DNA from 3 places in the Streptomyces sp. NPDC047081 genome. Region 1 is predicted to be linked to each of the others. Evidence: riboswitches for the same ligand, from Rfam matches in the RefSeq annotation. Region 1 holds a riboswitch; each other region holds the start of a gene.

The links. A riboswitch is a leader RNA that binds a small molecule or an ion and turns the genes downstream of it on or off. The one in region 1 is predicted to bind cyclic di-AMP.
Positions count from the first base shown of each region.
Region 2: linked by a shared signal. The riboswitch ahead of ABZ848_RS30325 (M23 family metallopeptidase) and the one ahead of ABZ848_RS14160 (transglycosylase SLT domain-containing protein) in region 1 are both predicted to bind cyclic di-AMP.
Region 3: linked by a shared signal. The riboswitch ahead of ABZ848_RS15715 (LysM peptidoglycan-binding domain-containing M23 family metallopeptidase) and the one ahead of ABZ848_RS14160 (transglycosylase SLT domain-containing protein) in region 1 are both predicted to bind cyclic di-AMP.

Region 1 covers NZ_JBEYUY010000006.1:254,940-262,613, reverse strand. The annotation lists gene ABZ848_RS14170 (FAD-dependent oxidoreductase) at 1-632, shown strand, start outside; gene ABZ848_RS14165 (HAD family hydrolase) at 764-1,579, shown strand; gene ABZ848_RS14160 (transglycosylase SLT domain-containing protein) at 1,602-2,084, opposite strand; cyclic di-AMP (ydaO/yuaA leader) riboswitch at 2,089-2,281, opposite strand; gene ABZ848_RS14155 (CocE/NonD family hydrolase) at 2,538-4,535, opposite strand; gene ABZ848_RS14150 (peptide MFS transporter) at 4,555-6,057, opposite strand; gene ABZ848_RS14145 (polyprenyl synthetase family protein) at 6,287-7,297, shown strand; gene ABZ848_RS14140 (CHRD domain-containing protein) at 7,439-7,674, shown strand, end outside.
Region 2 covers NZ_JBEYUY010000018.1:65,183-72,856, reverse strand. The annotation lists gene ABZ848_RS30340 (DNA topoisomerase IV subunit A) at 1-1,517, opposite strand, end outside; gene ABZ848_RS30335 (pitrilysin family protein) at 1,812-3,206, shown strand; gene ABZ848_RS30330 (pitrilysin family protein) at 3,203-4,591, shown strand; cyclic di-AMP (ydaO/yuaA leader) riboswitch at 4,784-4,945, shown strand; gene ABZ848_RS30325 (M23 family metallopeptidase) at 4,959-5,735, shown strand; gene ABZ848_RS30320 (GntR family transcriptional regulator) at 5,923-6,609, shown strand; gene ABZ848_RS30315 (HPr family phosphocarrier protein) at 6,748-7,029, opposite strand; gene ABZ848_RS30310 (GNAT family N-acetyltransferase) at 7,229-7,674, shown strand, end outside.
Region 3 covers NZ_JBEYUY010000007.1:139,585-147,258, reverse strand. The annotation lists gene ABZ848_RS15730 (TetR/AcrR family transcriptional regulator) at 1-334, shown strand, start outside; gene ABZ848_RS15725 (SGNH/GDSL hydrolase family protein) at 396-1,181, opposite strand; gene ABZ848_RS15720 (DUF6250 domain-containing protein) at 1,326-2,039, opposite strand; gene ABZ848_RS15715 (LysM peptidoglycan-binding domain-containing M23 family metallopeptidase) at 2,250-3,170, opposite strand; cyclic di-AMP (ydaO/yuaA leader) riboswitch at 3,175-3,340, opposite strand; gene ABZ848_RS15710 (alpha-galactosidase) at 3,641-5,710, opposite strand; gene ABZ848_RS15705 (tyrosine-protein phosphatase) at 5,878-6,675, shown strand; gene ABZ848_RS15700 (endonuclease/exonuclease/phosphatase family protein) at 6,919-7,674, shown strand, end outside.

The DNA of each region.
Region 1 (7,674 bases):
CCGCGCTGGAGACGGCGGCGCTCGCGGCGGAGGCGGGCGCCCAGGTGCGGGTGGTCTCCCGCGGCCGCGGCCGGGTCGCCTTCGGCGCACCGCCCTGGAAGCAGCCGAAGCTGCGCCCCGAGTCACCCTTCGGCCGCGCCTGGTCCCTGTGGGCCCTGAGCTACTACCCGCACCCGTACCGCTACCTGCCCGCCGAGACCCGCCACTACCTGGTCCGCCGCGTCCTCGGCCCGCTCGGCGCCTGGTGGCTGCGCGACCGTTTCGAGGGCAAGGTGCAGGTCAGCGAGGTCGAGCGGATCGTCCGCACGGACGCGGACGGCGGCAGCCCCACGCTCACGGTCCGCAGCCACGCCGGCCGCACGGAGACCCTCTCCGCGGACCACGTCATCGCCGCCACCGGCTACCGCGTCGACATAGCGGCGATGGACTTCCTCGGCCACGAGCTGCGCACCGGCCTCGCCGTGAGCCGCGGCACGCCCAAGCTCGGCGCCGGTTACGTCTCCTCGGTCCCCGGCCTGTACTTCACCGGCCTGCCGTCCGCGTCCTCGTACGGCCCGGTGATGCGGTTCGTGTGCGGCACGGAGTTCGCCTCGCCGAGGCTGGCCAAGCACCTGGTGGCCGCTCACGCCTGACGACGGCATACGCCACCGCCCGCCCCGAAGAGCAGACACAGGTACGGGAGTTGACTGAGATACGCAGGTGAACAAGGCGGTCGGCCGGTTCGCGATGAGTCCGTTGGGCGTCCTGTCCGTATTCTCTGATCATGGCCGCACCCACCGCATATGCACTCGTCGCCACCGACCTGGACGGCACGCTGCTCAGAGGCGACGACACGCTGTCCGACCGGTCCCTCGCCGCCCTCGCGCGGGTGGCGGAGGCCGGTGCCCGGCACCTCGTCGTGACGGGCCGGCCGGCCCCCAGAGTGCGGCCGCTCCTCGACGACCTCGGCAGCAGCGGGCTCGCGGTGTGCGGGCAGGGCGCGCAGGTGTACGACGCCGGCGCGGACCGTCTGCTGTGGTCGGTCACCCTGGACCGGGAGCTGGCCGAGACCGCGCTCGGCAAGATCGAGGCCGAGGTGGGCCAGGTGTACGCGGCCGTCGACCAGGACGGCGTCGACGGGCTCACGCTCATCGAGCCCGGCTATCTGATGCCGCACCCGACCCTGCCGGCGGTCCGGGTCAGCCGCCGCGACGACCTGTGGTGCGAGCCCATCAGCAAGGTGCTGCTGCGCCATCCCGACCTGTCCGACGACGAGTTGGCCTCGACCGCGCGCGCGGTGGTCGGTTCCCTCGCCACCGTCACCATGTCGGGGCCTGGGACCGTCGAACTCCAGCCATGCGGCATCACCAAGGCGACCGGCCTGGCGCTCGCCGCCGAACACCTGGGCCTGGGCCCGCACCAGACGATCGCCTTCGGGGACATGCCCAACGACATCCCGATGTTCGACTGGGCCGCGCACGGCGTCGCGATGGCCAACGCCCATCCCGAACTCAAGTCGGTGGCCGACGAGATCACCCTGTCGAACGAGGACGACGGCATCGCCGTCGTCCTCGAAAGACTGTTCCCGCAGGCCCGGTAGCGACGGGGCCCGGTGGCGCCTCCTAGTAGGCGCCCCACACGTTGTCGATGGAGCCGTACCGCTGGGCCGCGTAGTTGCAGGCGGCGGTGATGTTGGCGACCGGGTCGTACGGGTCGTACGAGGTGCCCGAGACGTGGTACGCGGCGAAGGTCGGGTCGATGACCTGGAGCAGGCCCTTCGACGGGGTGCCCGCGAGCGCGTTGGAGTCCCAGTTGTTGATGGCGTACGGGTTGCCGGAGGACTCGCGGATCACGTTGCGGTAGATGCCGTTGTACGTGCCGGGGATGCCGTGCTGCGCCATGACCTGGAGGGAGGCGCGGATCCAGCCGTCGAGGTTGTTGGCGTACCCCAGCGAGGTGGCGGTCACGGTCGTGGTGGTGGCCGCGGAGGCGCTGGTCGCGCCGATGACCGGGAGGGCGAGGACGGTGGCGCCGAGGCTCACGACGGCGAGCTTGCGGGCGAGACGGGAGCCTCTGGAGCGGCGGTGCTGAGCGGCAGCAGACATGACGGGTTCCTCTCCGTCGCCTGCGAGGTGAGCTGTCGGGTTCGGGCGGGAGATGCCCGGCCGCGCCGCCGCAAGGCGACACGACTTCACCCCAAAGCCGGTCCGGAATGTCCGAAGACGCCCCGGCCCGGCGACTTACCTGGGTCCCCCGCTCCTGCCCGTACGTTCTCGGTGGATGGCTCGGGCGGTGGCAGGATTCGGCGTCCGCCCGACAGGCCGGGAACGTATGCGAGAGCACATGTCCGGAACAAGTGCCGGATTCACAGAACACCCCTATTGACCTTGCTCTGAGTCATATGAGGCACTTGATCCTTTGCGGCTGCCAAGCCTCAACTGGCATACCGGAAAAGGCGGATCGGCCGAAATGCGGCGGAATGCGGATCATGGTCCGGCGTGAGCCAACTCACTGCAATCCACAAGAGTCGCAAATCGGGCAATGCCCTCAACTCACCGTCAACCGGCCGTCCGTGGAATCCGCTTCTCCCAGGTCCGGTGGAAGACGACCTCGCCGCCCTCCGCGCAAACAACCTCATTGGAGGTCAAAAAGGACTCCGCGTCACAGGTGATCTCGGAGCGCGTACGGATCGTCGTCTCCCAGGGCAGATCCGGGCGGTGCAGCCGGATCGACCAGTCGGAACGGGTACGGGCCGACAGCGGATCGCCCTCCTGGATCGTGTACGTCTCCAGCGCGTCCTCGGTGAACTCCAGACCGTCCGGGTACACGCGCGTGCCGCCGTACCGCGGGTCGACCTCCAGCCGCCACTCACCCCTGGCGACGTCCCGCACGACCAGCCGCTCGGGCCGCGGTTCGTCCAGCGTGACGGGGTGGTTGACGCCGAGCGGCTCGTACTGCTCCGGCTCCTCGAAGGCGATCGCCGGTTCCTCCGACGCACGCGCGCGTGCGGGCAGTTCCAGCGAGCTGCCCGCCGGGTCCAGCGTGAACCCGGCCGCCGACTCCGGCTGCGGCCAGATCCACGGCCAGTACGCGGAGGACACGGCGACACGGAGCCGGTGCCCGGGCGGGAAGGCGTGCCCGATGCCGTTCAGCTCGAACTCGACGTCCTCGGTGGCGCCGGGTGTCCAGGGGACGTCCTTTTCCCGCCCGTGCCGCGCGGAGAGGTTCAGCGCGCCGCGCGTGACGAGGGTCGAGGAGCCGTCCGGCGCGACGTCGCACAGGCGGGCGACGACCTGTCCACGTGGCGCCTGGGAGGTCAGCCGCAGCCGGACCCTGGGCCGCCCCAGCACCCAGGTCTCCTCGGCGACCTCGAAGTCGAAGCAGGCCGAGCGGGCGTCCTCGTCGCGCTGGTCGGGCGGGAGGTCGGCGTCGTTGCCGAAGGGGAAGAAGCGGCCGGCGTCGAGGCCGGTGTGCTGGGGGGAGCGGACCGGCACGGGGTCGCCCCGAAGGCCGTACGAGATCGTCGTGACGTTCGGCGAGGGCCAGGCGGGCTCGCCGACCCAGCGGCCGGGGAGGGTGTCGTAGACCGTGACCGGAGGGTGCGGGTCGCTGACGTACGCCCTCAGGAGCGGCTCGCGCATCACACCCGTGTCGGCGCCCTTGAGGTGCTGGTCCCACCACCGCAGCGTCTCCTGGAGGAACCCGATCGCGGGCCCCGGCGGCAGCCCCCGGTCCGGGTACTGGTGCGACCACGGCCCGATCAGTCCCCGTACCCGATCGGCCGGGAGGTGTTCCACCAGCCGCAGCACCGTGTCCCGGTACGGGTCGTGCCAGCCGCCCACCGCGAGGACCGCGGCCTCGATGGCGCCGTAGTCCTCGCAGACGCTGCCGTGCCGCCAGTATTCGTCCCTGGTCTGGTGTTCGAGCCAGGTGTGGATGAACGGGTCGACCGTCTCCAGGCGCTTGAGCCACATGTCCCGCCAGACCGGGCCGACGTACAGCGGGTCGGGCGGGCGGGAGACGAAGGCGAGCATGGTCGCCGCCCACGCGTGCATGTCGACGGCGAGGACGGAACCTCCCATGTAGTGCACGTCGTTGTCATAGCGATCGTCCGTGGAGCACACCGTGACGATCGCCTTGAGCGGCTCGGGCGCGAGGGCCGCGATCTGGAGGGAGTTGAAGCCGCCCCAGGAGATGCCGAACATGCCGACTTTCCCATTGCACCAGGGCTGCTCCGCAAGCCAGTTGACGACGGCGACCCCGTCGGCCAGCTCGGTCGCCGAGTACTCGTCGCCCGGCATGCCCTCGCTGTTGCCGTGCCCGCGGATGTCGACGCGGACGGAGGCGTAGCCGTGGCCGGCGTACCAGGGGTGGCGCTGGTGGTCGCGGGGCGCGGTCCAGTCGGTCAGGCGGTACGGGAGGTACTCCAGGAGCGCCGGTACGGGTTCGTCGGTCAGCGGGCGCCACACGCGCGCGTACAGCAGCGTCTGGTCCGGGAGGGGGATCCAGAGGTCCTCGTGGGTCGTGTCGTGGGGGAGGGACGTACGGATGTGCATGAGCGGGACCCCGTTGGCTTCAGTGGACCGGGTGCATCGTGCGGCGCAGCCAGGGCGCCGCGGCCATGACCGCGAGGCCCGCGGCCACCGCGATCGCGCCGTTGACGCCGAAGTAGGCGGGCTTGGAGACGTCGTCGTAGAGCTTCACGGTCTGGGCCTGGATGCCGTTGGCGAGGGCCAGGGACAGGAACCAGAGGGACATGGTCTGGCTGGAGAAGGCGGCCGGGGCGAGTTTGGTCGTGGCCGACATGCCGGAGGTCTCCAGCAGGATGTCGCCGAGGCCCAGCAGGAAGTACGAGCCCACGATCCACCAGGCCGACATCAGGTAGTCGTCGTTCGCGTGCCCCGAGGTCGGCAGCACCATCAGCAGGAAGGACAGCCCGCCGAGTACGACGCCGATCGCGATCTTGTTGGAGGCGTGCGGCTGGCGCCTGCCCATGCGCACCCACAGGGCGGCGACCACGGGCGCGAGGCCGACCTCGAAGGCGCCCAGCGCGGAGGCGTACCAGCTGGCGGGGAAGTCGAAGCCGAGGATGGTCGACTCGGCGTTCGAGGCGGCCAGCAGCATCATCGTCGAGTAGGCCTGGAAGAGGATGAAGTTGAAGACCGTGGAGGCGAGGAAGAGCACGATGTACGGCCGCAGCCGGCCGCGTTCCTCGGGGGTGACGCGGGGGCTCGCGAACATCACCGCGAAGTAGACCACCGGGGCGATCACGGAGATCAGGGTGAGCAGGTCGACGAAGCGGCCCATGGTCAGCCAGCCGGCGGCGGCCAGAAGGGCGGCGAGCACGGCCACGGCGGCCACACCGGCCACGATCAGGCGGATCGCCCGGCGCATGGCGTCCGGGGCGAGCGCGAACTCCGCGGTGTGCTTGCGCCCGGCCAGGTGACGGCGGCCCGCGACGTACTGGACCAGCCCGAACGTCATGCCGATCGCGGCCGCCGAGAATCCCCAGTGCCAGCCCTTGTGGTCGCCGAGCCAGCCGGTGATCAGCGGGCCCGCGAAGGCGCCGATGTTGATCGCCATGTAGTACAGCGCGAAGCCCGCGTCCCGGCGCTCGTCGTCGGTCCGGTACAGCTTGCCGACCATGGTGGCGACGTTGGGCTTGAGCAGCCCCGTGCCCGCGCTGATGAGCCCGAGGCCCACCCAGGTCATCGCCTGGGTCGGCACGGCCATCGCGTAGTGGCCGCAGGCGATCAGGATGCCGCCCCACAGGACCGCGCGGTACGAGCCGAGGATGCGGTCGGCGAGCCAGCCGCCGGCGACGGAGACCAGGTAGACGAGGGTGCCGTAGGCCGCGGAGACGGAGGCGGCGGTGCCGGCCGCCATGCCCATGCCGCCGTGGGCGACGGTGTCGGCAAAGTAGAGCACCAGGATGGCCTGCATGCCCAGGAACGAGAAGCGTTCCCAGACCTCCAGGCCCGAGAGGGTGAGCAGACCCCTGGGCTGGCCGAAGAAGGCGTGATCGTCCTCGGGGGGCGGCTGGTTTCCGGGCTCGACGTCGACTTCGGTTCGGGACACGGGCGGCGGCTTCCCTCCAGGTGGAGCAAGTGGACAGCTCAAGTCGATAAATATCCGTTGTTATCAGGTGATCAGAAACATACCGGGCGTGATCCGATACCGCCCGTGCTGGACGGGTGGGCGGCATCGGTGATCGAAAGGTGACCGGATACGCTGACTTGAGTGATGGCAGCGACCTATCGACAAACCGCGTAACCGCCAGTAGACACCAGCAGACAGGAGACCCCTCGTGACCGTCGTCGGGCCGTTCGGGCTGAGCGTGCGGGACCAGGCTCTGGAAGCCGATGTCCAGGCCGGATTGGCGGCCGTCGAGGAGGGACTGCTCGAAGCCACCAAGAGCGAGGTCCCCTTCATCACGGAGGCCGCCCAGCACCTGGTACGCGCGGGTGGAAAGCGGTTCCGTCCACTCCTCGTGATGCTCGCCGCCCAGTTCGGGGACCCGTACGCCCCCGGAGTCGTGCCCTCGGCCGTGGTCGTGGAGCTGACCCACCTCGCGACGCTGTACCACGACGACGTCATGGACGAGGCTGCCGTGCGCCGCGGGGTCGACAGCGCCAACACCCGCTGGGGCAACTCGGTCGCGGTCCTCACCGGCGACTTCCTCTTCGCGCGCGCCTCGCACATCCTGGCCGACCTCGGTCCCGAGGCGGTACGGGTGCAGGCCGAGGCGTTCGAACGGCTGGTCACCGGCCAGATCCTGGAGACGGCGGGCCCGCAGGACGGCCGCGACCCGGTCGACCACTACCTGGACGTGCTCGGCGGCAAGACCGGCTCGCTGGTGGCCGTGTCGTGCCGGTTCGGCGCGATGATGTCGGGCGCCGACGAGACGGTCGTGGACGTGCTCACGCAGTACGGCGAGCGGCTCGGGGTCGCCTTCCAGCTCGCCGACGACGTCCTGGACATCGCCTCCGACTCGCACGAGTCCGGCAAGACGCCGGGCACCGACCTGCGCGAGGGCATCCCGACGCTGCCGGTGCTGCGGCTGCGCGAGCGGGCGGCGCGCCTCGGGCTGCCCGAGGACATCGCGCTGTGCGAGCTGCTGGACTCCGACCTCACCGACGACGCGCGGCATGCCGAGGCCCTGGCCGGGCTGCGGGCGCACCCCGCGCTGGAGCAGGCACGCCGGGACACCGTCCGGTACGCCGAGGACGCGCGGGCCGCGCTGGCCCCGCTGCCGGAGTGCGACGCCAAGCTGTCCCTCATGGAGATGTGCGACGCGGTGGTCCACCGGGCCGGCTGAGCCTCGTACCGCCTCCTGGGGTGTGTGACGCACGTCACTACTCTGGACTGAGTCCAATCCAAGATTGATTCCGTACTCGTAGTCAGAAGGCCGGCGCAGGGGGTGCCGGCCGAGCTACGGGGAGACAAAAGAATCATGGGCATGAACGCGACGTTCTCGAAGCGCCGTAAGAGCCTGATCGTCACCGCTGTCGCGGTGGCCGCAGCGGGCGGTGTCGCCGCGACGGTGATTCCCGCCTTCGCCGCCGGAGGCATCCGCGCCGACCACGCGGGGCACGCCGGCATGAGTGACCAGACCATCGTCAGCCAGAGCGGGACCGTCTCCGGCGGCACCGGGGGGACCCTGCTCGCGACCAGCCTGCGGGGCGCCAACGAGGT
Region 2 (7,674 bases), on a different contig from region 1:
GGGGCGCCGGACGCCTCCAGCAGGACCGTACGCCGCTCGGTGCCGAACTTCTTGGCCACCGCGGCCAGTTCGGTGGAGACCAGCTTGCGCAGCTCGGTGTCCGAGTCCAGGATCCGGGTCAGCTCGGCGATCTCCGCGTTGAGCTTCTCCTTCTCCGACTCCAGCTCGATGCGGTCGTACTTGGTGAGACGGCGCAGCGGGGTGTCGAGGATGTACTGGGTCTGGATCTCCGACAGGGAGAAGCGCTCCATCAGGCGCTCCTTGGCCTGCGCGCTGTTCTCGCTGGAGCGGATCAGACGGATGACCTCGTCGATGTCGACGAGGGCGGTCAGCAGGCCCTCCACCAGGTGCAGCCGGTCGCGACGCTTGGTGCGGCGGAACTCGCTGCGGCGCCGTACGACCTCGAAGCGGTGGTCGAGGTAGACCTCCAGGAGCTCCTTGAGGCCGAGGGTGAGCGGCTGGCCGTCCACCAGCGCGACGTTGTTGATGCCGAAGGACTCCTCCATCGGCGTCAGCTTGTACAGCTGCTCCAGGACTGCCTCCGGCACGAAGCCGTTCTTGATCTCGATGACCAGGCGCAGCCCGTGCTGGCGGTCGGTGAGGTCCTTGACGTCGGCGATGCCCTGGATCTTCTTCGAGCCGACCAGGTCCTTGATCTTGGCGATGACCTTCTCCGGACCGACCGTGAAGGGCAGCTCGGTGACGACCAAGCCCTTGCGGCGCGCGGTGACGGTCTCGACCTCGACCGTGGCGCGCATCTTGAAGGTGCCGCGGCCCGTCTCGTACGCGTCCCGGATGCCGGAGAGCCCGACGACACGGCCGCCGGTGGGCAGGTCGGGGCCGGGGACGTACTTCATCAGCGTTTCCAGATCCGCGTTCGGATAGCGGATCAGATGGCGGGCGGCCGCGATGACCTCGCCGAGGTTGTGCGGGGGCATGTTCGTCGCCATGCCGACCGCGATGCCCGACGAGCCGTTCACCAGCAGGTTCGGGAAGGCGGCCGGGAGGGCGACCGGCTCCTGCTCCTGGCCGTCGTAGTTGGGCGCGAAGTCGACCGTGTCCTCGTCGATCGACTCCGTCATCAGGCTGGTCGCCTGGGCCTGGCGGCACTCGGTGTACCGCATGGCGGCGGGCGGGTCGTCGTTGCCCAGCGAGCCGAAGTTGCCGTGGCCGTCGACCAGCGGGACGCGCATCGAGAAGGGCTGGGCCATGCGCACCAGGGCGTCGTAGATCGACGCGTCGCCATGGGGGTGCAACTTACCCATGACCTCGCCGACCACGCGCGCGCACTTCACATAGCCGCGCTCGGGGCGCAGGCCCATCTCGTTCATCTGGTAGACGATGCGCCGGTGCACCGGCTTGAGTCCGTCGCGGGCGTCGGGCAGGGCGCGGGAGTAGATGACCGAGTACGCGTACTCGAGGAAGGAGCCCTGCATCTCGTCGACGACGTCGATGTCGAGGATCCGCTCCTCGAACGAGTCGTCGGGCGGCGGGGTCTTCGTGCTGCGGCGGGCCATCGCTGCCGGCTCCTCTTTTCTGGTCGCTCGCCTTCGGGACGCGCCCCTTCGGCTCACTACTTGCTGAAGCGTGAACGGGATCTGACGCGAACCATTGTGGACCGCGGCACTGACAACACGGACGAGGACCCGGCGAGGGGCCCTCCTGTCCAACGTGCCCGCAGGCTACGCGATCCGCTGTGGGCGTACGTCCCGCGGGAACTTCGCCGACGGTGCGCACGCTTGCATACAGTGGCAGGACCGGCAGGAAAACCGCGGTTTCAACCACCGCATCCGCGAGGCGAAGGGACGTACATGCCCATGGCTCACACGGCCACAGACCAGGCAGGCACCGGGGGCCTGACAGCGACCGAGCACCGCCTGGCCAATGGGCTGCGCGTGGTGCTCTCCGAGGACCACCTGACCCCGGTCGCGGCGGTGTGCCTCTGGTACGACGTCGGCTCGCGGCACGAAGTCAAGGGACGTACCGGCCTTGCTCACCTCTTCGAGCACCTGATGTTCCAGGGCTCGGGCCAGGTCAAGGGCAACGGCCACTTCGAGCTGGTACAGGGCGCCGGCGGCTCGCTCAACGGTACGACCAGCTTCGAGCGCACCAACTACTTCGAGACCATGCCCGCCCACCAGCTGGAGCTCGCCCTCTGGCTGGAGGCCGACCGCATGGGCTCCCTGCTGGCCGCCCTGGACGACGAGTCCATGGAGAACCAGCGGGATGTGGTGAAGAACGAACGCAGGCAGCGCTACGACAACGTCCCGTACGGCACCGCGTTCGAGAAGCTCACCGCCCTCGCCTACCCGGAGGGCCACCCCTACCACCACACCCCGATCGGCTCGATGGCCGACCTGGACGCGGCGACCCTGGAGGACGCGCGCGCGTTCTTCCGCACGTACTACGCGCCGAACAACGCCGTCCTGTCGGTGGTCGGCGACATCGACCCGGAGCAGACCCTCGCCTGGGTCGAGAAGTACTTCGGCTCCATCGCCTCGCACGACGGCAAGCCCGCGCCCCGCGACGGCTCGCTGCCCGAGGTCATCGGCGAGCAGCTGCGCGAGGTCGTCGAGGAGGAGGTCCCCGCGCGCGCGTTGATGGCCGCCTACCGGCTCCCGCACGACGGCACGCGCGCGTGCGACGCGGCCGACCTGGCGCTGACCGTCCTCGGTGGCGGCGAGTCCTCCCGCCTCTACAACCGCCTGGTGCGGCGCGACCGTACGGCCGTCGCGGCCGGCTTCGGCCTGCTGCGGCTGGCCGGAGCGCCCTCCCTGGGCTGGCTGGACGTGAAGACCTCCGGTGACGTCGAGGTGCCAGTCATCGAGGCCGCCATCGACGAGGAGCTCGCCCGGTTCGCCGAGGAGGGCCCCACGGCCGAGGAAATGGAGCGCGCCCAGGCCCAGTTGGAGCGCGAGTGGCTCGACCGGCTCGGCACGGTCGCCGGCCGCGCCGACGAACTGTGCCGGTTCGCCGTCCTGTTCGGCGACCCGCAGCTCGCCCTGACCGCGGTGCAGCGCGTCCTGGAGGTGACGCCGCAGGAGGTCCAGGAGGTCGCCAAGGCCCGCCTGCGGCCCGACAACCGCGCGGTGCTCGTCTACGAACCCGTCACCGGAGAGGTCGCCGAGGACGCGGATCCCCCCGAAGACCCCGAGGCCGAGGCCACGGTCGAAGCCGGCGACAAGAACGAGGAGGCGGCCAAGTGACCGAGCTCGCCACGATGCAGTTCCACCCGCAGCCCCAGGCGGGCGAGGCCAAGCCGTGGGCGTTCCCCGCGCCCACGCGCGGGGCGCTCGGCAACGGCCTGACCGTCCTGCGCTGCCACCGCCCCGGCCAGCAGGTCGTCGCCGTCGAGGTCCTCCTGGACGCGCCCCTGGAGGCCGAGCCGGCCGACTTCGAAGGCGTCGCCACGATCATGGCGCGCGCCTTCTCCGAGGGCACCGACAAGCACTCCGCGGAGGACTTCGCCGCCGAGCTGGAGCGCTGCGGCGCCACCCTCGACGCGCACGCCGACCACCCCGGCGTCCGCCTCAGCCTGGAGGTGCCGGCCTCCCGCCTGGCCAAGGCGCTCGGCCTGCTCGCCGACGCCCTCAGGGCGCCCGCGTTCGCCGACAGCGAGGTCGAGCGGCTGGTCCGCAACCGCCTCGACGAGATCCCGCACGAGCTGGCCAACCCCTCCCGGCGGGCCGCCAAGGAACTCTCCCGGCAGCTGTTCCCGGCGACCTCGCGCATGTCCCGCCCGCGCCAGGGCACCGAGGAGACCGTCGAGAAGATCGACGCGGCGGCCGTACGCGCCTTCTACGACCGCCATGTCCGGCCCGCCACCGCCACCGCCGTGGTCGTCGGCGACCTCACCGGCATCGACCTGGACGCACTGCTCGGCGAGACCCTGGGCACCTGGACGGGCTCCACCGCCGAGCCCCGCCCGGTGCCGCCGGTCACCGCCGACGACACCGGCCGCGTGTTCATCGTCGACCGTCCCGGCGCCGTCCAGACCCAGCTGCTCATCGGCCGCGTCGGCGCCGACCGGCACGACCGCGTGTGGCCCGCGCAGGTGCTCGGCACGTACTGCCTCGGCGGCACCCTCACCTCCCGCCTGGACCGCGTCCTGCGCGAGGAGAAGGGCTACACCTACGGTGTGCGGGCGTTCGGCCAGGTGCTGCGCTCCGCCCCGGACGGCACCGGCGCCTCGATGCTCGCCATCAGCGGCTCCGTCGACACCCCGAACACCGGCCCGGCGCTGGACGACCTCTGGAAGGTGCTGCGCACCCTCGCCGAGGGCGGCCTCACCGACGCGGAGCGGGACGTCGCCGTACAGAACCTCGTCGGAGTCGCGCCGCTCAAGTACGAGACCGCGGCGGCCGTCGCGAGCACGCTGGCCGACCAGGTAGAGCAGCACCTGCCCGACGACTACCAGGCCACGCTGTACCGGCAGCTCGCCGCGACCGGCACCGTGGAGGCCACCGCGGCGGCCGTGAGCGCGTTCCCGGTGGACCGCCTGGTGACCGTCCTCGTCGGCGACGCGGCGCAGATCAAGGCGCCCGTGGAGGCGCTCGGCATCGGCGAAGTGACCGTGGTGTCCGCCGAGTAGCGGCACGCGCGCGTGGAGGGCCCTGGTGACTGATGCGTCACCAGGGCCCTCTTATGTCCGAATTGGGGCGGAGGTTGCCTGTCTGCCCTGTGGGATGCGCTACAAACACCGTGATCCGTTTGGGGATTGAAAGTCGCCCCGCTTAGCGTCGTCCGGGCTGTCCGTCAGGCACCGCGCCGCATCCGCGGCACCGGACAGTCATCGCCGAGTCCCCGTACGGCGCGAGCCAGGGGAGCCGGGGACCCACGCAGTCCCTGGGGTGAATCGGACGCCCGCGCTCCGGCGAGGGGGCCCGTAGGAGACCTTCCTGCTCCGAACCCGTCAGCTAACCCGGTAGGCGAGAAGGAAGGAAAGGACCAGCCAGTACATGGCGTTCATGTGCGCCACCGGGAAGCACCGCCGTCCCGGCAAGCTCAAGCGCTCCACCGTCCAGGCGGCCGGCGTCGCAGCCCTCGCCACCACCGGTGTCATCGGTACCCTCGCGGCCCCCGCGCTCGCCGCCGACAACTCGGTCGAGAGCACCGTCGAGCAGACCGGTCTCAACCCCGTCATCGCCATCGGCGACTCCATAGCCGACAAGATCGACGCCCAGGCCGACGCGCAGAAGCAGGCCGCCGAGGAGGCCGCCCGCAAGAAGGCCGCCGCCGAAGCCGCGCGCAAGAAGGCCGTCGCCAAGGCCAAGGCGGAGCGCGAGGCCAAGCAGCGCGCCGCCCGCGAGGCCGAGCGCAAGCGCCTCAACACCTTCGTGGCGCCGATCGCCAACTCCTATGTCTCCACGGGCTACAAGGCCAGCAGCTCTCTGTGGTCCTCCGGCAGCCACACAGGCATCGACTTCCACGCGGCCAGTGGTACGTCCGTGCACGCGGTCGGCTCCGGCACGGTCGTCGAGGCCGGGTGGGGCGGCTCGTACGGCAACAACATCGTGATCAAGATGAGCGACGGCATGTACACCCAGTACGGCCATCTGTCGTCCATCGGTGTCTCGGTGGGCCAGAAGGTCGCCCCGGGCCAGCAGATCGGCCTCTCCGGCGCGACCGGCAACGTCACCGGACCGCACCTGCACTTCGAGGCCCGTACGACCCCCGACTACGGCTCGGACGTCGACCCCGTCGCGTACCTGCGCTCGCACGGCGTGAACGTCTGACGACGGACCGCGAGATCTTCCGGAACCCCGGCTCCACGAGCCGGGGTTTCGCCGTTTCCGTCCGGTTGCTGTCCAAAAAATATCCATGGATTCCGGCCCCCCGTCGGAAATTCCCGCCGATTGCAATAGAGTCACGGAACACACGTCAATCGGCGACGTTTCACGGGGATTAAGACGGAGGTCGGTCATGCGTATTCCGGCGCACTCGGTATGCACGGCGATCAGAGACGACATCGTCGCCGGTGTCTACGAGCGCGGGAGCCGCCTCACCGAGGAACTCCTGGCCCGCCGCTACGGCGTCTCGCGCGTCCCCGTCCGCGAGGCCCTGCGCACCCTGGAGGCCGAGGGCTTCGTGGTGACCCGCCGGCACGCGGGCGCGTGCGTGGCCGAACCGAACGAGCAGGAGGCCGCCGACCTGCTGGAGATGCGCATGCTCCTGGAGCCGCTCGGCGCCTCCCGGGCCGCCCAGCGCCGCACCGAGGCCCACCTCAAGGTCCTGCGCGGCCTGGTCAGACTGGGCCAGGAGCGGGCCAGGAGGGGCAACAGCGAGGATCTGCGCTCCCTGGGCGGCTGGTTCCACGAGACGCTCGCCCAGGCCTCCGCCAGCCCCGCCCTGACCTCGATGCTGACCCAGCTGCGCCACAAGATCGCCTGGATGTACGCCGTGGACGCGCCCGCCAACCCCGTGGAGTCCTGGGCGGAGCACGGCGCGATCGTCGACGCCGTGGCGCGCGGCGACAGCGAACGCGCGCGTGCCGTCACCACCCTCCACACCGAGCGCTCCAGCGCGGCGCACCGGCTGCGGTTCGGTACCGGCGCCGAGCGTGTGAGGAACTCGCAACATCCCGTAAACATGCCGAGCCTGCGGCATTAACACAGGCGCCGTATACAAAGAAGTGAGAATTCCCGGGGGTTTATTCATGCTGCCCCCGAGTGGAATTCCGTGGTCTCTGTGCAGGAAATGCGAAGGGCTCGCCCGGTAATTCGGACGAGCCCTTCTGTGATGCCCTGATCAGACGGTCTCGGGAAGTTCCTCGAGACCCTCGGAGACCAGCTTGGCCAGTCGGTCGAGGGCGACGTCCGCACCCTCGGCGTCGGAGGCGAGGACGATCTCCTCGCCACCCTGGGCGCCCAGGCCCAGGACGGCCAGCATGGAGGCCGCGTTGACGGGGTTGCCGTCGGCCTTGGCGATCGTCACCGGGATACCTGCGGCCGTGGCGGCCCGGACGAAGATGGAAGCGGGGCGGGCGTGGAGGCCCTCGGCCCAGCCGACGTTGACGCGGCGCTCAGCCATGTGATGCTGCCCTTCGGTGTTCAGGGTTGTCTAGACCAGTTTCCCACACATGAAGCAAGCCCGGAACGGACCTTCGCCCGTCCGGATCGGGGGCGTCGGACCGCGGCCTCGGCCCGACTTCCGTCCTGTCCCTCTTCTGCTGTCGTTCTCCACAGACTGCCTCGCGCCGTTGTCGGACGCGAGCCGTACTCTGGGGCCCATGCAGACCTCGTCGGACCGGCACGAGTACCCCGCCCACTGGGAAGCCGACGTGGTGCTGCGCGACGGCGGCACCGCACGCGTCCGCCCCATCACCGTCGATGACGCCGAGCGCCTGGTCAGCTTCTACGAGCAGGTGTCGGACGAGTCGAAGTACTACCGCTTCTTCGCGCCCTACCCGCGTCTGTCCGCAAAGGACGTCCACCGCTTCACGCACCACGACTTTGTGGACCGGGTGGGACTCGCGGCCACGGTGGGCGGCGAGTTCATCGCCACCGTACGCTATGACCGCATTGGTGCCGACGGGATGCCCGCGTCCGCACCCGCCGACGAGGCCGAGGTCGCCTTCCTCGTCCAGGACGCGCACCAGGGCCGCGGCGTCGCCTCCGCCCTCCTCGAACACATCGGCGCCGTCGCCCGCGAGCGCGGCATCCGCCGCTTCGCCGC
Region 3 (7,674 bases), on a different contig from region 1:
GACCGGGCAGGCCAAGGGCTGGCGGCTGTGGATCGAGGGCTGGGCGGCGGCGCTGCGCGAGCCCGCCCTGCAGGAGGTCACCCGGGACCTCGACCGGCAGTGGAAGGCGGCGCTCGCCGAGGTCATCGCTGAAGGCGTGGCGGCGGACGAGTTCCGCTGCCCGGACCCGACCGGCACGGCCCTGCGCCTGACGGCCCTGTTGGACGGACTCGCCGTCCAGCTGACCTCGTACACCGGCGCGGTGTCGCGGTCGCGGGCGCAGGAGTGGGTGGACGAGGCGCTGGCCCGTGAACTGGGGCTGGAGCGGGAGGCGTTGACCGCGTCGGAGCGGTGAGCCCCGGCTCCGCTCTCACGTCACCGGGGCTCACGTCACTGAGGCTCACGCCGTCGAAAGCTCAAGCCACCCTGGCGATCCGGCTCTTGATGTCCTCCGGTGACAGCGCGCCCTTCGCCGTGACGTGGTCGCCCGAGGACTCGCCGCGCAGGCGCCGTCCGATCCACGGCACCAGGTACTCGCGCGCCCAGTGCACGTCGTCCCGCCGGACGTCGAGGGTGCCGCGCGGCGGGAGCGGCGGCCAGGGCTGGTCGGGGTCGGCCGGGACCTCCAGGCCGAGGACCTGCCCCGCGCGCAGCGCCACGCGCGTGTGCCCCTCGGGAGACAGGTGCAGCCGGTCGCCGTCCCAGGCCCGGCGGTCCTGGACGGTCTTCAGGGACCACAGGTCGAGTACGGGGCAGCCGTACCGGTCGGCGATGGCCCGGACGTGCCCGTTGTACGTGGCGATCTTGCCGCGCAGATGCTTGAGCACGGGCACGCCACGGGTGTCGAACCCGGTCGTCACCATGACGGTGCCGACGGCCTCGGTGAGCCGTACGACGGCCCGCTCGAAGCGCTCGGCGACCTCGTCGGGGTCGGTGCCGGGCCGGATGATGTCGTTACCGCCCGCACAGAAGGAGACCAGGTCCGGCGCCAGCTCAAGAGCCTTCGGAACCTGGTCCGCCACGATCTGGTCGAGCAGTTTGCCGCGCACGGCGAGGTTGGTGTAGCCGAAGTCGCCCTCGGGCCTGCGGTCCGCGAGCAGCACCGCGAACCGGTCGGCCCAGCCGACGAACGCCCCGTCGGGGCCGGGGTCGCCGACGCCCTCGGTGAAGCTGTCCCCCACCGCAACGTACGACCCGATCACGGATCTGCTGTCACTCTTCGAATCGTCTGCCACGCTGTTCATGATTCACCTTCGAATGTGACCTACGCGACCGTAAGAAGGGGTTGACGGGCGGTGAGATAAGCCACTTCTAAAGATCTCCCCAAGCCAGGAATAACCTTCCGATCAGGGCTGTTGAAGGGTCAACCGCCAGACCCTGAAGTCGCTGATCCGGAAATGACTCCAGGTCGTCCGGAAGGCGAAATGCCCGCTTGTGTACGGGTCCTGGTCGTCGTAGTCGAAGACGAGCCGCCCGTTGTTCCGCCAGCGGACCGCCGACCCGTCGGACACGATCCGGACCCGGTTGGGCTCGTTCGCGACGAGCAGCGGCTCGGTGTAGTCGTAGATCAGCGGCCGGACCCCGGCCTCGCCGACGTAACGGCGCAGCCGGGTCGTGGTGTTGGTGTTGGCGCCGTAGCCGACGTAGTACGTGCGGAGGTAGTCGTACTCGGCCAGTGCTCCGCCGCGCCGCGTGGCGAAGATGTCGTCCGGGGAGCGGACGTCGGTGGCGTTCCAGAAGTTGTTGAGGTCGGACACACGGTCGTTGACCCCGCCTTCGGAGACGGCCGTGGCGGTGTACTCGATGGCGTACGGCCCGTCGAGGCGCCGCCTGAACCAGACCGTGGCGCCGGCGGGTACGTCCACCTCCAGCGTCCCGCGCGAGGCGGTGACCGTTCCGCCGTTCTCCAGTTCTACGGCCCATTTGCCGAGGCCGCGCCGGAAGTCGTCGTGGGCGAGGAGACGCCGGCGGGGCGCGGCGCTCGCGCCTTGCGCAGGGGCGAGGGCGGCCAGGGCGGCGCCTGCGGCGAGGGCTCCGAATGCTCTGCGGGTGGTCGTCACAGGCGGGGCTCCTTCGGATGCAGAAAGCGCTTGCAGGGCAACGGGGTTCACTGTGCCGCCGGCGCCCCCTCCCTGTCGACACCCCCGCCCCTCCCGCCACACGACCGCAACACCGCAACCCGAACAGACGGAGCCGGACACACCGAAGGCCGGACCCGGGGATCGGGGTCCGGCCTTCGGCGGCGTGTCGGGCGGTCGGGTCGGCGGGGGTCAGCCGACGGCGACGCCCTTCGAGCGGAGGTAGGCCACGGGGTCCACGTCGGAGCCGTAGTCCGGCGTGGTGCGGATCTCGAAGTGCAGGTGCGGGCCGGTGACGTTGCCGGTCGCGCCGGAGAGGCCGATCTGCTGGCCCTCGGTCACGGTCTGGCCGGCCGAGACGGAGAGCTGGGAGAGGTGGCCGTACTGGGCGTAGTAGCCGTCGGCGAGCTTGATGACGACCTGGTTGCCGTAGGCGCCGCCCCAGCCCGCGGAGACGACCGTGCCCGCGCCCACGGCCTTGAGGGAGGTGCCGGTCGGGACGACGAAGTCGACGCCGGTGTGGTAGCCGCTGGACCACATGCTGCCGGCCACGTGGTAGCCGGTGCCGATGGTGCCGCCGGAGACCGGGAGGGTGAAGCCGGTGGCGGTGCTGGTGGTCTCGGCGGTCCGGGTGGCGGACGTCTTGGCGGAGGACGACTGCGACTTGGCCGAGGAGGAGGACGAGGCCGAGGACGAGGACTTGGTGGTGCTCGTCGCGGCCTGCTTGCCGATGGTGAGCTTCAGGCCGGGGTGGATCAGCGACGGGTCGTCGCCGACGGCCTGGCGGTTGTCGGCGTAGAGCTTCTTCCAGCCGCCGGTGACGTTCTGCTCGTCGGCGATCTTCGAGAGATAGTCGCCGACCCGCACCGAATAGGTGCGCGCACCCGCGTTGTCGGCGGCGCTCTTCTTCTCGGCGGCCTTCTTCTGGGTCACCGGAAGGGACTGGACGGCCTTTTCGGAAACCGACTGGGAAGCGGACTGCGTGGTGGCCGCATGGGCGCCGGTGGCCCCCATGAGCGGGAGGGCGAGAGCGGCGCCACCGGTTCCGGCGACGGCGATCGAGCGGGAAAGACGCGGGGACTTCGGGCGGCGGTGCTTACCCTTCGCGGGCATGGCGAATTCCTCTCCGGCGCCTGCGAGGTGAGCTGTCGGGTGCGGACTGGAGATGTCCGGCCGCGCGTTTCGGCGCGGCTTTACCCCAAGCCTGTTCCGGAGACCGGTCCAGGCGGTTGTACCTGTGGGTCCCCCGCTCCTGCCGTTCACGGGTGAGTTGTGCGGACACCGGGCGGCGGCAGGATTGGGCGTCCGTCCGGATTGGTGTGGAACGTAAGCGACCAAGACGCAAAGGGACAAGTGACGGTTCCCTGTGAATGCGATTCCCTTGATCCCTTTCCGGAATTCCCCGTCACACTCCGTGAATCAGGAAGCAGTCGCCGAGACCAAAGTCCCTTGAAAAGCACCTGAATTACGTGAACATGACGGGGCACGCACCGTCACGGATATGACGCTCCTCACGTGACACTGCTCCAGCTTTCCTTATTCCAGAGCGAGTTGGAATGAAGACGCCAATTCGGACAGAAGGCTCAGATGCGGCGCAGGCGGAGGACTGCCGCATCAAGGTCGCCGCGCAGTCCGGTCCACAGTCCGTGATGCAGCAATACGGCACCCCTGTGAACTTCGCCCGTTTCACGGCATTCGTACGAGGCTGTGGGGTCGAGGCCCCGCAGTCGCAGCGCCGGTACGGGTTCGCCGTAACTCTGCGCCTGGAGCCAGGCGAGGACGACCGTCTCGTCGCCGCGCACGTACTGGACCGCGCTCAGGCCGCCCGTCGGCGGGCGCAGCCGGTAGAGGTCGCCGTGCTGCACGAGCGGGCGGATCTCCTTGTAGAGGGCAACCCACTCACCGGCCTCGGCGAGCTCCTCCTCGGTCCACTGGGTGAGGTCGCCGCCGACCCCGAGCACACCGGCCATGGAGCTCACGAAGCGGAAGCGCAGCGAGCTGATCCGGCCGTTGAGCTGGGTGTTGGGGCTGTCGGTGACCCAGGCGGCCATCACGCGCGCGGGGTGGATCTGGCTGAAGCCGTGCTGGATGGCGAGCCGGTCCAGCGGGTCGGTGTTGTCGGAGGTCCACACCTGGTCGGTACGGCTCATGACGCCGAGGTCGATCCGGCCGCCGCCGCCCGAGCAGGACTCGAAGGCGACGCCGGGGTGGGCGGCCCGCAGGCGGTCCAACAGGGCGTAAAAGGCGCGCACATGGTCGACCCACAGGCGCTGCGGATAGGCCTCGCCGGGCCAGCCGGCGTCGGTGAAGCAGCGGTTGAAGTCCCACTTGACGTAGTCGATCGGGGCGCTGGTCAGGAGTGTGTCGAGGCGCTCCCAGAGGTACTCCTGGACGTCCTCGCGGGCGAGGTTGAGGACGAGCTGATTGCGGAATTCCATCCGCTTTCGTCCCGGTTGGAACTGCGCCCAGTCGGGGTGGGCGCGGTAGAGCTCGCTGTCCGGATTGACCATTTCGGGCTCGACCCAGATGCCGAACTGCATGCCGAGCGCGTGCACGTAGTCGGCGAGCGGTGCGAGGCCCTTGGGGAAGCGGTCGGGGTTGGGCGTCCAGTCGCCGAGCCCGGCGCGGTCGCTGGTGCGCTCGCCGAACCAGCCGTCGTCGACGACGAAGAGCTCGACGCCGATCGCCGCGGCCCGCCGGGCGAGCGTGCCCTGCTGCTCCTCGGAGATGTCGAACTCGGTGGCCTCCCAGGAGTTGAACAGCACCGGGCGGTCCTGCTCGGCGTCCGGGATCACGTACGCGCGCTGGTACGCGTGCCAGGCCCGGCTCGCACCGCCGAAGCCGCCGTCGCTCCACAGGCCGGCGAAGACGGGGGTGGTGTACGACTCCCCCGACTCCAGCCTCAGCAGCCCGGAGTCGTCGTAGCCGGCACCGCCGGTGATCTGCACGCGCGCGTCCGGGAGTTGCGCCACCGCGATGCGCCAGGAGCCGGACCAGCCGAGCGCGCAGCCGTAGACCTCGCCGCGCTCCTCGGTGGCGTCGGTGTCGAGGGCGACCCAGGGCAGGTGCTGGTGTCCGGTGTGGCCGCGGCGGCTGCCGATGATCTTCTCGCCGTAGGTGAGCGGCGCGGCGGTGAGCAGGGACTCGGCGGCCCAGCGGCCGTGCAGCTGGGACAGGCGCCAGTCCTCGCGGTCGGGCAGGGTCCAGGTGGCGGAGTCGGCCCGCAGCAGCTCCAGGGCGGGCCCTTCGTTGCCCAGCTCGACCCAGCGCTCCACGACGTCGTGGCGCATCCGGTAGTGCAGCGTGACGGCCAGGCCGCCGTCCCGGAAGCGCAGCCGCAGGTGGTCGCCCTCCGCCTCGTAGGCCTCGAAGGTCCACTCGGTGCCGCGGCGCTCATCGGTGCGCACGGACAGGGCGGGGCGGGCGAAGCGGGGGCCGCCCTCGACCGGGTACTCCTCGTGGCCGTCGAGCTGCGACTCGAAGGGCCGGTAGACGGGCAGTGGACGCTCGGCGAGCGCCTCGGCGTCGGCGAGCGCGATCCGCGGCCCCCAGTGCAGATGCAGCAGCTCGTCACCCTCGGTGAGGTGGACGGCGTAACTGCTGGTCGGCCCGGAGAGAACCCAGGTACGGCCGCGGTCGGAGATCTCCAGCATCAAGCCCCCACACATTCGAACAGGTGCGATCAATCGGCAACATCATCAAGGGCCGCGGGTCGGACTGCAACGCCTGTGGACAACTCATTGCCTCAGGAACCCATGTCGTATCGTCGGGAAGGTGCCCGTCGGCGAGCCGCGACGGCGGGCGAGTGGGAGGAGCCCCCGTGACGCAGCAGATCCCCTCGACCGAGCCCGAGCTGTCCGGTGTCCGCAATTTCCGTGACGTGGGTGGGCTGCCGACGGTGGACGGACGGCGGGTGCGGTACGGAGTGCTGTTCCGCAGCGGCCACCTCGCGCACGCGACGGAGGAGGACGCGGAGTTCCTCTCCTCCCTGGGTCTGCACACGATCTTCGACTTCCGCAACGCGGCGGACCAGAAGCTGGAGGGCCCGGACGTCGAGCTGCCGGGGGTGCGCAATGTGAACCTGCCGCTGACGGACCCGGCGGACGGGGCCGGGTTCTGGAAGATGGTCAGGGACGGCGAGATCGAGCAGCTGCGGGAGATCCTCGGCGACGGCAAGGCCGCCAACCGGATGATCGTCTCGTACCGCACGATCATCAAGCAGCGCACCGGCGAGCACGCGCGCGTACTGCGCTCGCTGGCCGAGGACAGCGTGCCGGCGCTGATGCACTGTGCGGCGGGCAAGGACCGCGCGGGGCTGTCCATAGCTGTGACGCTGCTCGCCCTGGATGTGGAGCGCGAGGCGATCGTCGCCGACTACCTGGAGTCCAACGCCAAGCACCGCCGCTACAAGGTGCGCCGCAGCGGCTCCTCCCCCGCGGACTACTCCCCCGAGGTGATGGAGCTCCTCAGCCCCCTGTTCGAGGCCCGCGCCGAGTACCTGACAGCGGCCTTCGACACCATCGAGGAGACATGGGGCGGCGTGGACACCTATCTGGCGCAGGGACTGGGGGTCACGCCCGAGATGCGCGAGCGGCTGCGGGAACGGCTGCTCGACTAGGGCGCGTTCGGCCGGGAGCAAACGGGACCGGCCCCGCCGCGGAGAGGATGCCGCGGCGGGGCCGGTCCCGTCATGTGGCGCGGCTGACGGACGCTCACATACCTGCTGGACCCACAGATTTAACCGCACGCCCCTTGTCACGCCATTTTCTACGCGCGTAACCTCAGCCGATCGCATGGATCCCACCGGTCGTCAGCACCTCATGTGCCGTTTCTCCGGCGGACGTTGAAGGAGTCAACCCTCGTGCAGATTCACAGACCCAGCGCATCGCGCGTGGCAAGCGCCGCGTTCATAGCCGCCACCGCCACCGCGGCCGTCATCGTGGCACCGCTGCCCGCCGCGTTCGCCACCCCGTCGGCGAACGCCGTCATCTCGGAGGCGTACGGCGGCGGAGGCAACTCCGGGGCGACGCTCACGAACGACTTCGTGGAGCTCGCCAACCGCTCGACGGCGGCCTTCCCGTTGGACGGCTACAGCCTGCAGTACCTGCCGGCCGCCGCCTCCGCGAGCTCGCTGTGGCAGGTCACCCCCCTCACCGGGTCGCTCCCGGCCGGCGGTGACTACCTGATCTCCGAGGCCGCCGGCGCCGGCGGCACGACCGCGCTGCCGACCGCGGACGCCAGTGGCAGCATCGCGATGGCCGCGGGCAGCGGCACCGTGGCCCTGGTCAAGAGCACCACGGCCCTGACCTGCAAGACCGTCGCCGACTGCACCGGCGACGCCAATGTCGTGGACCTCCTCGGCTACGGCACCGCCGTCGTCCGCGAGGCCACCGCCGCGCCGACGGCGAGCAACACCACCTCCGTGTCCCGGGCCGCCTCGCTCGCCGACACAGACGACAACTCGGCGGACTTCACGGCCGGGACGCCCACCCCGACCAACAGCGCGGGCGACACCGCGAGCGGCGGCAGCGGCGGCGGTACGGGCGGCCCGACGGCTCCCGGCCCCTTCCGGATCCACGACATCCAGGGCACCACCCGTATCTCCCCCCTCAAGGGC